3 linked regions of the Prochlorococcus marinus str. MIT 0912 genome follow. The main gene of each other region encodes a partner of the protein of the gene in region 2 in a complex. Links are inferred from orthologs where the notes say so. Each region holds a gene or a part of one and is shown on either strand. Other genes may lie near its edges. The genes, in order: O5640_RS10680, accD and accC.

The links.
Region 1: the proteins of accD (region 2) and O5640_RS10680 are in contact, whole or in part, in a solved structure (PDB 8UXZ), measured with the Escherichia coli proteins. The link is inferred for Prochlorococcus marinus str. MIT 0912 from one-to-one orthologs.
Region 3: the proteins of accD (region 2) and accC are in contact, whole or in part, in a solved structure (PDB 8UXZ), measured with the Escherichia coli proteins. The link is inferred for Prochlorococcus marinus str. MIT 0912 from one-to-one orthologs.

What each region holds. Positions count from the first base shown.
Region 1 is NZ_CP114783.1:1,871,712-1,874,741, reverse strand. Bases 109-2,976 are described here. They hold O5640_RS10680 (acetyl-CoA carboxylase carboxyltransferase subunit alpha), read right to left. Parts: upstream 2,104-2,976; coding sequence 1,114-2,103; downstream 109-1,113. Other genes in these bases: O5640_RS10675 (long-chain acyl-[acyl-carrier-protein] reductase), read right to left, coding at 2,124-2,976; O5640_RS10685 (SDR family oxidoreductase), read right to left, coding at 380-1,087; O5640_RS10690 (phosphoribosylanthranilate isomerase), read left to right, coding at 109-383. Also shown: more of O5640_RS10690, read left to right, coding at 1-108; more of O5640_RS10675, read right to left, coding at 2,977-3,030. UniProt on the Escherichia coli protein: Component of the acetyl coenzyme A carboxylase (ACC) complex. First, biotin carboxylase catalyzes the carboxylation of biotin on its carrier protein (BCCP) and then the CO(2) group is transferred by the carboxyltransferase to acetyl-CoA to form malonyl-CoA.
Region 2 is NZ_CP114783.1:196,084-199,076, forward strand. The notes cover bases 30-2,860. They hold accD (acetyl-CoA carboxylase, carboxyltransferase subunit beta), read right to left. Parts: upstream 1,972-2,860; coding sequence 1,087-1,971; downstream 30-1,086. Other genes in these bases: O5640_RS01005 (Gfo/Idh/MocA family protein), read right to left, coding at 30-668; O5640_RS01010 (hypothetical protein), read right to left, coding at 690-1,094; O5640_RS01020 (prepilin peptidase), read right to left, coding at 2,036-2,512; O5640_RS01025 (phosphoribulokinase), read right to left, coding at 2,574-2,860. Outside these bases: more of O5640_RS01005, read right to left, coding at 1-29; more of O5640_RS01025, read right to left, coding at 2,861-2,993.
Region 3 is NZ_CP114783.1:1,453,582-1,456,660, reverse strand. What follows is about bases 46-2,962. They hold accC (acetyl-CoA carboxylase biotin carboxylase subunit), read right to left. Parts: upstream 2,218-2,962; coding sequence 874-2,217; downstream 46-873. Other genes in these bases: O5640_RS08375 (glycosyl transferase), read left to right, coding at 2,452-2,962; O5640_RS08390 (YggT family protein), read left to right, coding at 561-860; psbX (photosystem II reaction center protein PsbX), read right to left, coding at 303-473; O5640_RS08400 (Ycf66 family protein), read right to left, coding at 46-219. Also shown: more of O5640_RS08400, read right to left, coding at 1-45; more of O5640_RS08375, read left to right, coding at 2,963-3,079. UniProt on the Escherichia coli protein: This protein is a component of the acetyl coenzyme A carboxylase complex; first, biotin carboxylase catalyzes the carboxylation of the carrier protein and then the transcarboxylase transfers the carboxyl group to form malonyl-CoA.

The sequences.
Region 1 (3,030 bases), 1.7 Mb from region 2 along the record:
ATGAATCAGTTGATTACTGTCGTGAATTAAAAAATGAATTTCCAACACTTAAATTATGGAAAGCCTTCAGATTAAAATCTATAAATGATTTAAAAGTTATAAGTCAATATGAGAATAATATTGATGCTATTCTCTTAGATGCATGGGATGATAAATCCCTTGGTGGTACTGGAAAAAGAGTACCAATAGAATTACTAGTTGAAAAAACTTTTAAAGTCCCTTGGATCTTAGCTGGTGGGATATCTGCAGAAATAATTCCTGAAATCTTTTCTAAACTTAGACCTAATGGAATTGATGCCTCTAGTCGACTGGAAATATCTCCAGGTATTAAAGATCTTAAGAAAGTTGAATCTCTTGTTCGCGAAATAAGAGCACAAAATTAAAATGCTCCTGCAGCAGGCATAAGAGTTATATCCTCGATAATTTGATCAATTGGCTGATTAGCAAGATGTAAAAGTTCAAATGCCACTTGATCAACTGAGAGCATCGAATCTCTGTCAAATTGCATGCCGACGGTATCAGAATCCCAAAGAGATGAATTTACCGACCCAAGTGTAAGTGTGCATGCACGTATTAAATTCTTACGTTCTTCTTCTGCTAAGCATTTAGTAAAACTTGCTAAAGCTGCTTTAGAAACACAATAGGCTCCCCATTGTGGAAAAATATTTCGAGAAGCATGACTACTAACATTGATAACTAATCCTCCTTTTTTTCTCATCAAAGGAACCACCTCAGAGCAAACCTGAAAGATGCTGGTGAGATTCATTTGCATGATCCATTCCCATTTTTCAAGTGGCATGGATAAAAGGTCTCCAGTCCAAGCAACCCCAGCATTGTTTATCAAAACTGAGGGAATCAGACCATTATTCATTAATTCAAATATTCCCTTAGAAATATTTTTGGGATTACTCAGGTCAATAGATTTGTAGAAGACCTTAACTTCTTTATTATCGATTTCTTCAACTAATGTTTTGAGATCATCTTCAGACCTGGCTAAAAGTAATAAATCCCACCCAGAGTAAGCAAAAGCTTTAGCAGCCGCTCTACCAATTCCTCTAGAAGCACCCGTAATTAATACTGTTGACAAGAAAGTTAGAAGCAAACATTGAAACTTTAAACTGAAATTTCACTTTCGATAGACTGAGTTTCCAAAAATTTCCCCATTTTTCTAAATTTTGAATATCTGTTGTCTCTTAATTCATCAGAGGATAAAGCTAATAATTCGGATAAATGCTTCTCTATAGCATTTTTCAAAGTATCTCCTGCCTGAAGCGGGGCCCAATTATTCCCCCCAGATGGCTCTTTTAAGACCTCGTCAACAATTCCTAACTTCATAAGATCAGGTCCAGTGATTTTCAATGATGATGCTGCCTCAGGAGCCTTGGCAGCGTCTCTCCATAAAATCGATGCACAAGCTTCAGGGCTTGCAACTGTGTAAACACTATGTTCAAACATAAGCAACCTGTCTGCGACGCCTATCCCTAGAGCGCCACCAGATCCACCTTCCCCAATTACAGTTGCAATTATGGGGACTTTAAGCCTAAACATTTCACGCAAATTCACCGCGATTGCCTCTCCCTGTCCTTGTTCTTCTGCTATAAGGCCTGCATAAGCCCCAGGAGTGTCTATGAAAGAGATTATTGGAATACCAAAGCGATCAGCATGATCCATTAGCCTCAGAGCTTTTCTGTAACCTCCTGGCTTTGCCATACCAAAGTTTCTTGCAACATTCTCTTTTGTATCTCTGCCTTTTTGTTGTCCAATGAGAAGAACAGATTTCTCACCTATTCGAGCTAATCCTCCTATTAGAGCTTGATCATCAGTTCCATTCCTGTCTCCATGTAACTCAACCCAGTCTTCACAAAACATCTGTATGTAATCAAGCGTGCTTGGTCTTTGAGGATGTCTAGCTACTTGAATCTTTTGAGCTGGTGAGAGAGCATTAAATATTTCTTCTCGCCTTCTTGCTGCAAGAGTTTCCAATTGTAGAAGTTGCTGACTTACATCAACCTCTGAATCTCTTGCCAATTCTCTAATTTGATCAATTTGATTCTCCAATTCAACAAGAGGTTTTTCAAATTCGAGAAGAAAACGTCTAGCCATAAAAAAAAGTAACCAAATGATCAGACGGTTGATGTCTGAATATTTGATTTCAAACCAACAGCAGAAAACCCATGCCTTTCAGAAGCTTTGCCAATGAAATCCATCTTTTCCAAAGTAATATTATTCCTCCCCCAACTGAAATTGGTATGACAATTCTCGAATTCAAGAAGCATTGCTTCAGCAAAACACGCAAACATTTCTCTTTTAGGATTTTCCATCTCAGCTAATTCCATCATGCTCCAACCAATATCTTTGAAAAATTGAACTATTCCACCCTTTAAGACGTGTATTCCGGGTCCTGAAAACTTCTCACCTAGATTTTTTGGATATCCACCATCAATCATTAAGCACGGTCTTTTAATTTTAGATGGGTCAATTTCTAAAGTTTTAGGCATGCTTGCGACCCAAATCACGATATCTGCTTCAGGTAAAGCCTCATCAAGGCTAAGAATTTTCCCTCCTCCAAGTTGCGATTGAAGTTCAAGTAAAGGCTTTTGTTGTCTAGCAACTAAAAGAAGTTCAGAAACACCAGTTCGATTAGAGAGCCACCTACAAACAGCACTACCAATATCCCCAGTAGCGCCAACAACAGCCACTTTGGATTTGCGCAAATCAATTCCTACTTGGGGTGCATTTTGCTCTAACTGTCTACAAATCACCCAAGCTGTATGAGTATTACCAGTGGTAAACCTTTGCCAATCAAGAGTTGTATTTCTAACTTGTTGATTTTGAAGCAAATTAAAATTTTCAAAAATTATTGAGGTAAATCCACCTAGAGCTGTAATGCTGATCCCTTTCTTTTGAGCTAACTCCATTGCATTTAAAACTTTTCTTCTTGCAGTTTTGAAGCGACTTAGCATTTCAGGGACAAAGCATGAGTCTATGTAAGCTCCTTCAATAGTCTTACCGATAGCACTTACAACCTTT
Region 2 (2,993 bases):
TTTCTAATGGTTTTTAATTGTGGATAAACTCTTTCTTTAATTGAAGTTGAATTTATCGCGCTTAAAGAATGAGTTGGACCAATCAACCAATGAATCATGTCAAAAGCATGGGTGCCTAACGCACCCAATACTCCTCCTCCAGAATCTTCATCTGAATACCAATTCCATGGTCTATCTGGATTAGCTCTGCTACTCATTAGCCAATCTAGTTTTACAAAATATGGGTCATCTAATTTCTTTTCGTTAATTATTCTCTTTGCTTGCATGAATAGTGGAACCGCTCGATATTCGTAATCGACAGCAATTTTTAAATTTCTTTTGAGAGCATTTCTTTGAAGCTCTTTTACCTCTTCAGAATTTAAGCAAGTTGGCTTTTCAAGTAAAAGATGTTTTCCCGCTTTGATTGCCTCCATTGCTAGTTCGTATCTAGGCGCTGGAGGAGTCGCTATGATTATTCCCTCAACTTCAGAATCATTTACCAAATCCTTCCAGCTCTCAAAAGCACAAAGATTGTGCTTTTGAGAGGCTTCTTTAAGCCTTTCTGGCCGGGGATGCCACAATCCCACAAGCTCAATATTCTTATTAGATAATGATGCAGGAATATGAACACTTTCACCGAAACCTAGTCCTGCAATTGCAATGCGAAGCGGATTTTCTGTATTGATCATTCTTTTAAATAATTGATGAGTTTAAACATTTTCGCAGCTATCTGAAATCAAATCATCTAATAGTTTATCCCCATTAGCGTCTTCCCATTTTGCTGATAAATTCTTTTTACCATTAACTGAAATATCCTTGAATTTATTAGTCATACAATTGATTTTCATTATATAAATATTCTCCTCTATTTCCTTTGAAGTAATAGAGTCAATTTTTATGTATTTTGTGGTTAGTTCTATTATTCCTTTTTTTTCAATATCAATACTATCTATATCTAAATATTGAACTCCCGCAGGCGCTCGACTAACTTCAACCCAATTAGTATTGGCTCCATATGCTTTATTCTTGCTATTTAATAAAATTACTAATATTAATACTAATATATTCAAGAGAAAATTAAATTTATTTGTGATCTTTTGATTTATATTAAGCATTAGTTTGTAACTTTGCCTCTTCTGTCTTATGTAATCGAAGTATCTTTGCCAAAGTTTCTTTAAGTTCTGTTCTTGGTACAATGGTATCTACGAAACCGTGATCTTGAAGATATTCTGCTGTTTGAAAATTATCAGGAAGTTTTTCTCTCAGTGTTTGTTCAATTACTCTTCTCCCTGCAAATCCAATAAGTGCTTTGGGTTCTGCAAGTATTAAATCTCCAAGCATGGCAAAGCTAGCAGTAACTCCTCCTGTGGTGGGATGTGTAAGCAAAGGCATATAGAGCAACTGTGCATCTCTATGTCGTTCAAGCGCTCCTGAGATTTTTGCCATTTGCATCAGACTTAACATACCTTCTTGCATTCGCGCACCACCCGAAGCGCAAACAATTAGCAATGGCAGCTTTTCTTTAGTTGAATGTTCGATAAGTCTTGTGATCTTCTCCCCTACAACAGATCCCATTGAGCCACCCATGAATCTGAAATCCATTACGGCTAATGCCATCGGAATAGAATTAACCTCGCATGTCCCTGTTAATACTCCATCTTTAAGTCCAGTGCTTGCTTGACTTTCTCTGAGCCTATCTGCGTAAGCTCGTCGATCTTTAAAACCTAGAGGGTCAACTGGAGTTAAATGATTATTGATTGATTTGAACGTATTTGGATCAGAAATTATTCTTATTCTCTCTTCGCTATCTATCCGATTGTGGTGATTGCAGTTACTACAGACGCTGCAATTATCTATTAAATCTTTTCTATAAACTACTTGTCCGCATTCTGGGCATTTTTCCCATAGCCCATCACTTTCTTCAGATTCCTGAGTGACTTTGCCTACAAATTGGCCTTTCCTTCTATCAGCAAACCAGTCGAATAAGGACACTGCTTTTCTGTGATTGAATTTATTTAATTTAATACCTTGTGTACCTTTAAAGCTATTAGAAAATTTAAATCTTATCTATAATCCATGAAAAAAATATCCCAATTGATAGAAATGGCGCAAACGGAAATTGTTGAAATGGCTTTAATCTTTTAGTAATTTTTCCATATAAACTATATATAGCTGATAATAAAAATGAAATGCATATTGATAAAAAGCTCAGTTCAATACCAATCCATATTGTACTAATAGAAGTGAGTTTTATATCACCCATACCTAATGAATTTATTCCAAAAATCTTATAACTTGTATAACTTATTGAATACATTATTATAAAGATAATAATCATTGAAAAAGAATTATTCAAAATTAATTCTTTAACATCTATTTTTTCGTTTGATAAGCCTTGATATAGCAAGTAAACAATACCTATTATGGCTAACAGACTTAGTTTGTTTTCACTAATTAGCATTGTGTTTATATCTTCTATCGATATAGAAAGCAAAATATATAAAAGTATAAAAGTAAAGAATATGATAATCACTATTAATTATTAACTTTATATATTAAGAATAGATATTATTAGCTTGAACTGATTGATTTTGTTATCCGGCCGCTTTTTTCTCTTCTATCATTTTATGAATAATAGGTGTAAGAATAAGCTCCATAGCAAATCCCATTTTCCCTCCGTTAACAACAATACTTGTAGGACTTGACATGAAGGAATCGTGTATCATTCCTAATAAGTACTGGAAGTCAATTCCCCATTTTTCTCTTGAACCTTTTCTAAAATGGATAATTACAAAACTTTCGTCAGGTGTAGGTATGTTTCTGCAAATAAATGGGTTTGACGTATCAATTGTAGGTACTCTTTGGAAGTTGATATCTGTTCGACTAAATTGTGGGCATATGTGATTAATGTAATCAGGCATTCTTCTCAGAATCGTATCTACGATAGTTTCGGCTGAGTATCCCCTTTCTGCGTTATCTCTATGGATTTTTTGTATCCATTCGAGATTGGTAAT
Region 3 (3,079 bases), 1.3 Mb from region 2 along the record:
GGTTCCAGCAAGCAAAAACTGTCCAAACTGAAGGATAGGGTCTAAACGCCATCCTTGAAAAAAAAGTATCCCGCCACATAACAAACCAATAGCGGCAAAAAATACATCGTAATCCCTTGCCAATGCTGGCTTAAAAGATCTAAGAAAATATAGGCCAGCTCCGCATACAGCTAGAACTATGCCAACAATGCTGGCCCAATTTAGACTGGCATTGACCAAGTTTGCCCTCTTAAATAAACATTTTCAGGTTGAAAACAACCTTATATTTATCAGTCTATGGCATAAATAGCTGTTTGCTAGGGCTATCTACTCAATGCATCTTTTTGACTCACCCAAATCAAAGCAGCAGCAGCAGGTGCAACTATCAAAGCGCCAGCGGCAAGAAAACTCCCTATCATTCCAACAGCAGAACTAGTAGAAGCTTGACTAGAAGCTCCAGCACTAAGGAACAAATTTAAAAAATGAAAAGTCATTTAAGCTAATTCTTATGCAAGACCGAGTAATCTTACGCAATAAAAGATGATTTATACCATCTATTCAATAATGCTTTTAGCTTTGTTATGCCTTTGTTAATGAAAAGTCTTCCAACCCTACATTTTTTAATGGGTTTTTTTATAGGTTCGCTAACCCTTGCATTCCTGCTCAGAATTATTTTGACTTGGTACCCAAAAGTAGATTTAAGAAATGGTTTATGGCCAATTATCTTCTTGCCAACTGAACCTGTACTTGTAGCTACTCGAAAAATTGTGGCTCCAATAGGAGGAGTAGATGTTACTCCAATTATTTGGGTAGGTCTTTTAAGCCTTTTTAGAGAATTGTTTCTTGGTCAACAAGGTTTACTAACTCAAATTATATTTTGATCTTAAGAGCTTTTTACAGCATTTCTTGTTCAACAAACTTTGTATGAACATCCCCTTTTTTAAATTCTTTTCTCTTAAGTAATTTCAAATGAAAGTCAATAGTAGTTGTAATTCCTGTGACTGCACATTCGTTTAAAGCCCTTTCCATGCGTTTAAGTGCAGCTTCTCTATCTCTCCCCCAAACAATTAATTTTCCTATTAAAGAATCATAAAAAGGAGGTATATCATAACCAGTATAAACATGGCTATCTACCCTAACACCAGGTCCGCCAGGAGGTAGCCAACCTGTGATTTTGCCTGGAGAGGGTCTGAAATTATGAGTAGGATCTTCAGCATTGATTCTGCATTCAATTGCATGTCCTTCAAGCTTGATCTCTGATTGACTAAATTTTAATTTTTCTCCTCCTGCAATTCTTAGTTGTTCTGATATGAGATCCATACCAGTAACTAATTCCGTTACAGGATGCTCCACTTGTATTCGAGTATTCATTTCCATAAAGTAGAAGTTTCCTTGACGATCCAGTAAGAATTCAACCGTCCCAGCACCTTCGTAATTGATACTTTTTGCTGCTGCAACAGCTGCTTCTCCCATCTGTAATCTCAACTGATCATCTAAAGCTGGACTTGGTGATTCCTCTAACAATTTCTGATGCCGTCTTTGAATCGAGCAATCTCTCTCTCCAAGGTGCACAACATTCCCATAACGATCAGCAAGAATCTGAACCTCTACATGCCTTGGGCGATCGATAAATTTCTCCATATATAGCCCTGGATTACCAAATGCAGCTTCTGCTTCCCCCTGTGCAGCTTTGAAAAGATTATCCAATTCATCAGAGTGTCCGACTAAACGCATTCCTCTTCCACCACCTCCTGCTGTTGCTTTAATCATTACTGGATAGCCCATTTCAGAGGCCAGCTGAGAAGCCTCTTCAATGCTCTCTAACAAACCTTCACTTCCAGGAACAGTTGGAACTCCAACCTTCTGCATAGTCGATTTAGCAGTCGACTTATCACCCATTGAACGTATTGCATGAGGAGATGGACCTACAAAAATAAGCCCATGGTCTCCGCAAATCTCTGCAAAACGATCATTCTCAGCTAAAAAGCCATAACCAGGATGTATAGCATCAACACCTCGTGATGTTGCAGCAGCTAGTATGTTCGGAATATTTAGATAACTTTTACTACTAGGGGAATCTCCAACGCAAACAGCCTCATCAGCTAATTGGACGTGAAGAGCATTCTTATCAACAGTGCTGTACACAGCTACAGTTGCAATCCCCATCTCGCGACAGCTACGGAGAATTCTTAAAGCTATTTCGCCACGATTAGCTATCAGCAATTTGCCTATGGGCATTCAAATTTATTAAGGCCACAGGCGGATCGTATCAGTATTAGTGCCCAAGACAGAAACGGATTAAGTAGAAGCTTAATAGGTTTAGCATTATGATCATGGTTACTTGGTGCTTAACTGAGTTAACTTGCGGATGTGGCGGAATTGGTATACGCGCATGTCTAAGGAACATGTGGCTTCGGCCTTGCGAGTTCAAGTCTCGCCATCCGCATTTTCAAAACTAAAGCTCATCAATAAATGAGTAATGATCCTTTAGCAATTATCTTTGTCTCAAATGGACCAGGTGAACTAGCTACTTGGGTTAAGCCACTTGCTAAAGAGCTTCATAAACAAATTCCGCTAAGACCTAGAGAAAAGGCTTCTTCAATATCATTAAATCTTGTCTTGGTTCCATGCCCGAACGCAACTGGCAAAGAAAGTCTCGTTGCAAAAAAATGGTTGCAATTTGAAAATATAATAAAAGCAAAAAACTTCTGGAAGCTTCTCATACAACCTAAAAAATTTGGTTCATGGCCATCCAAAGGATTAGTAATTTTTTTAGGAGGAGATCAATTTTGGAGCGTTCTGCTCTCAGCAAGATTGGGATATTTACATATGACATACGCAGAATGGATCACAAGATGGCCTTTTTGGAATAATCGTATTGTCGCGATGTCGAAAAGTATTGTTGAAAAACTACCAAGACGAATTCAAAAACGATGTTCAGTAATTGGAGACCTGACAGCTGACTTAACAGAAACTGCAAAAATTGATAATCCTCTCCCTCCTGGAAGATGGATTGCTCTCATGCCAGGTTCAAAAAGCGCCAAACTAAAAATTGGAATACCTTTTTTTCTTGATGTAGCTGACAAAATATCAAAATTAA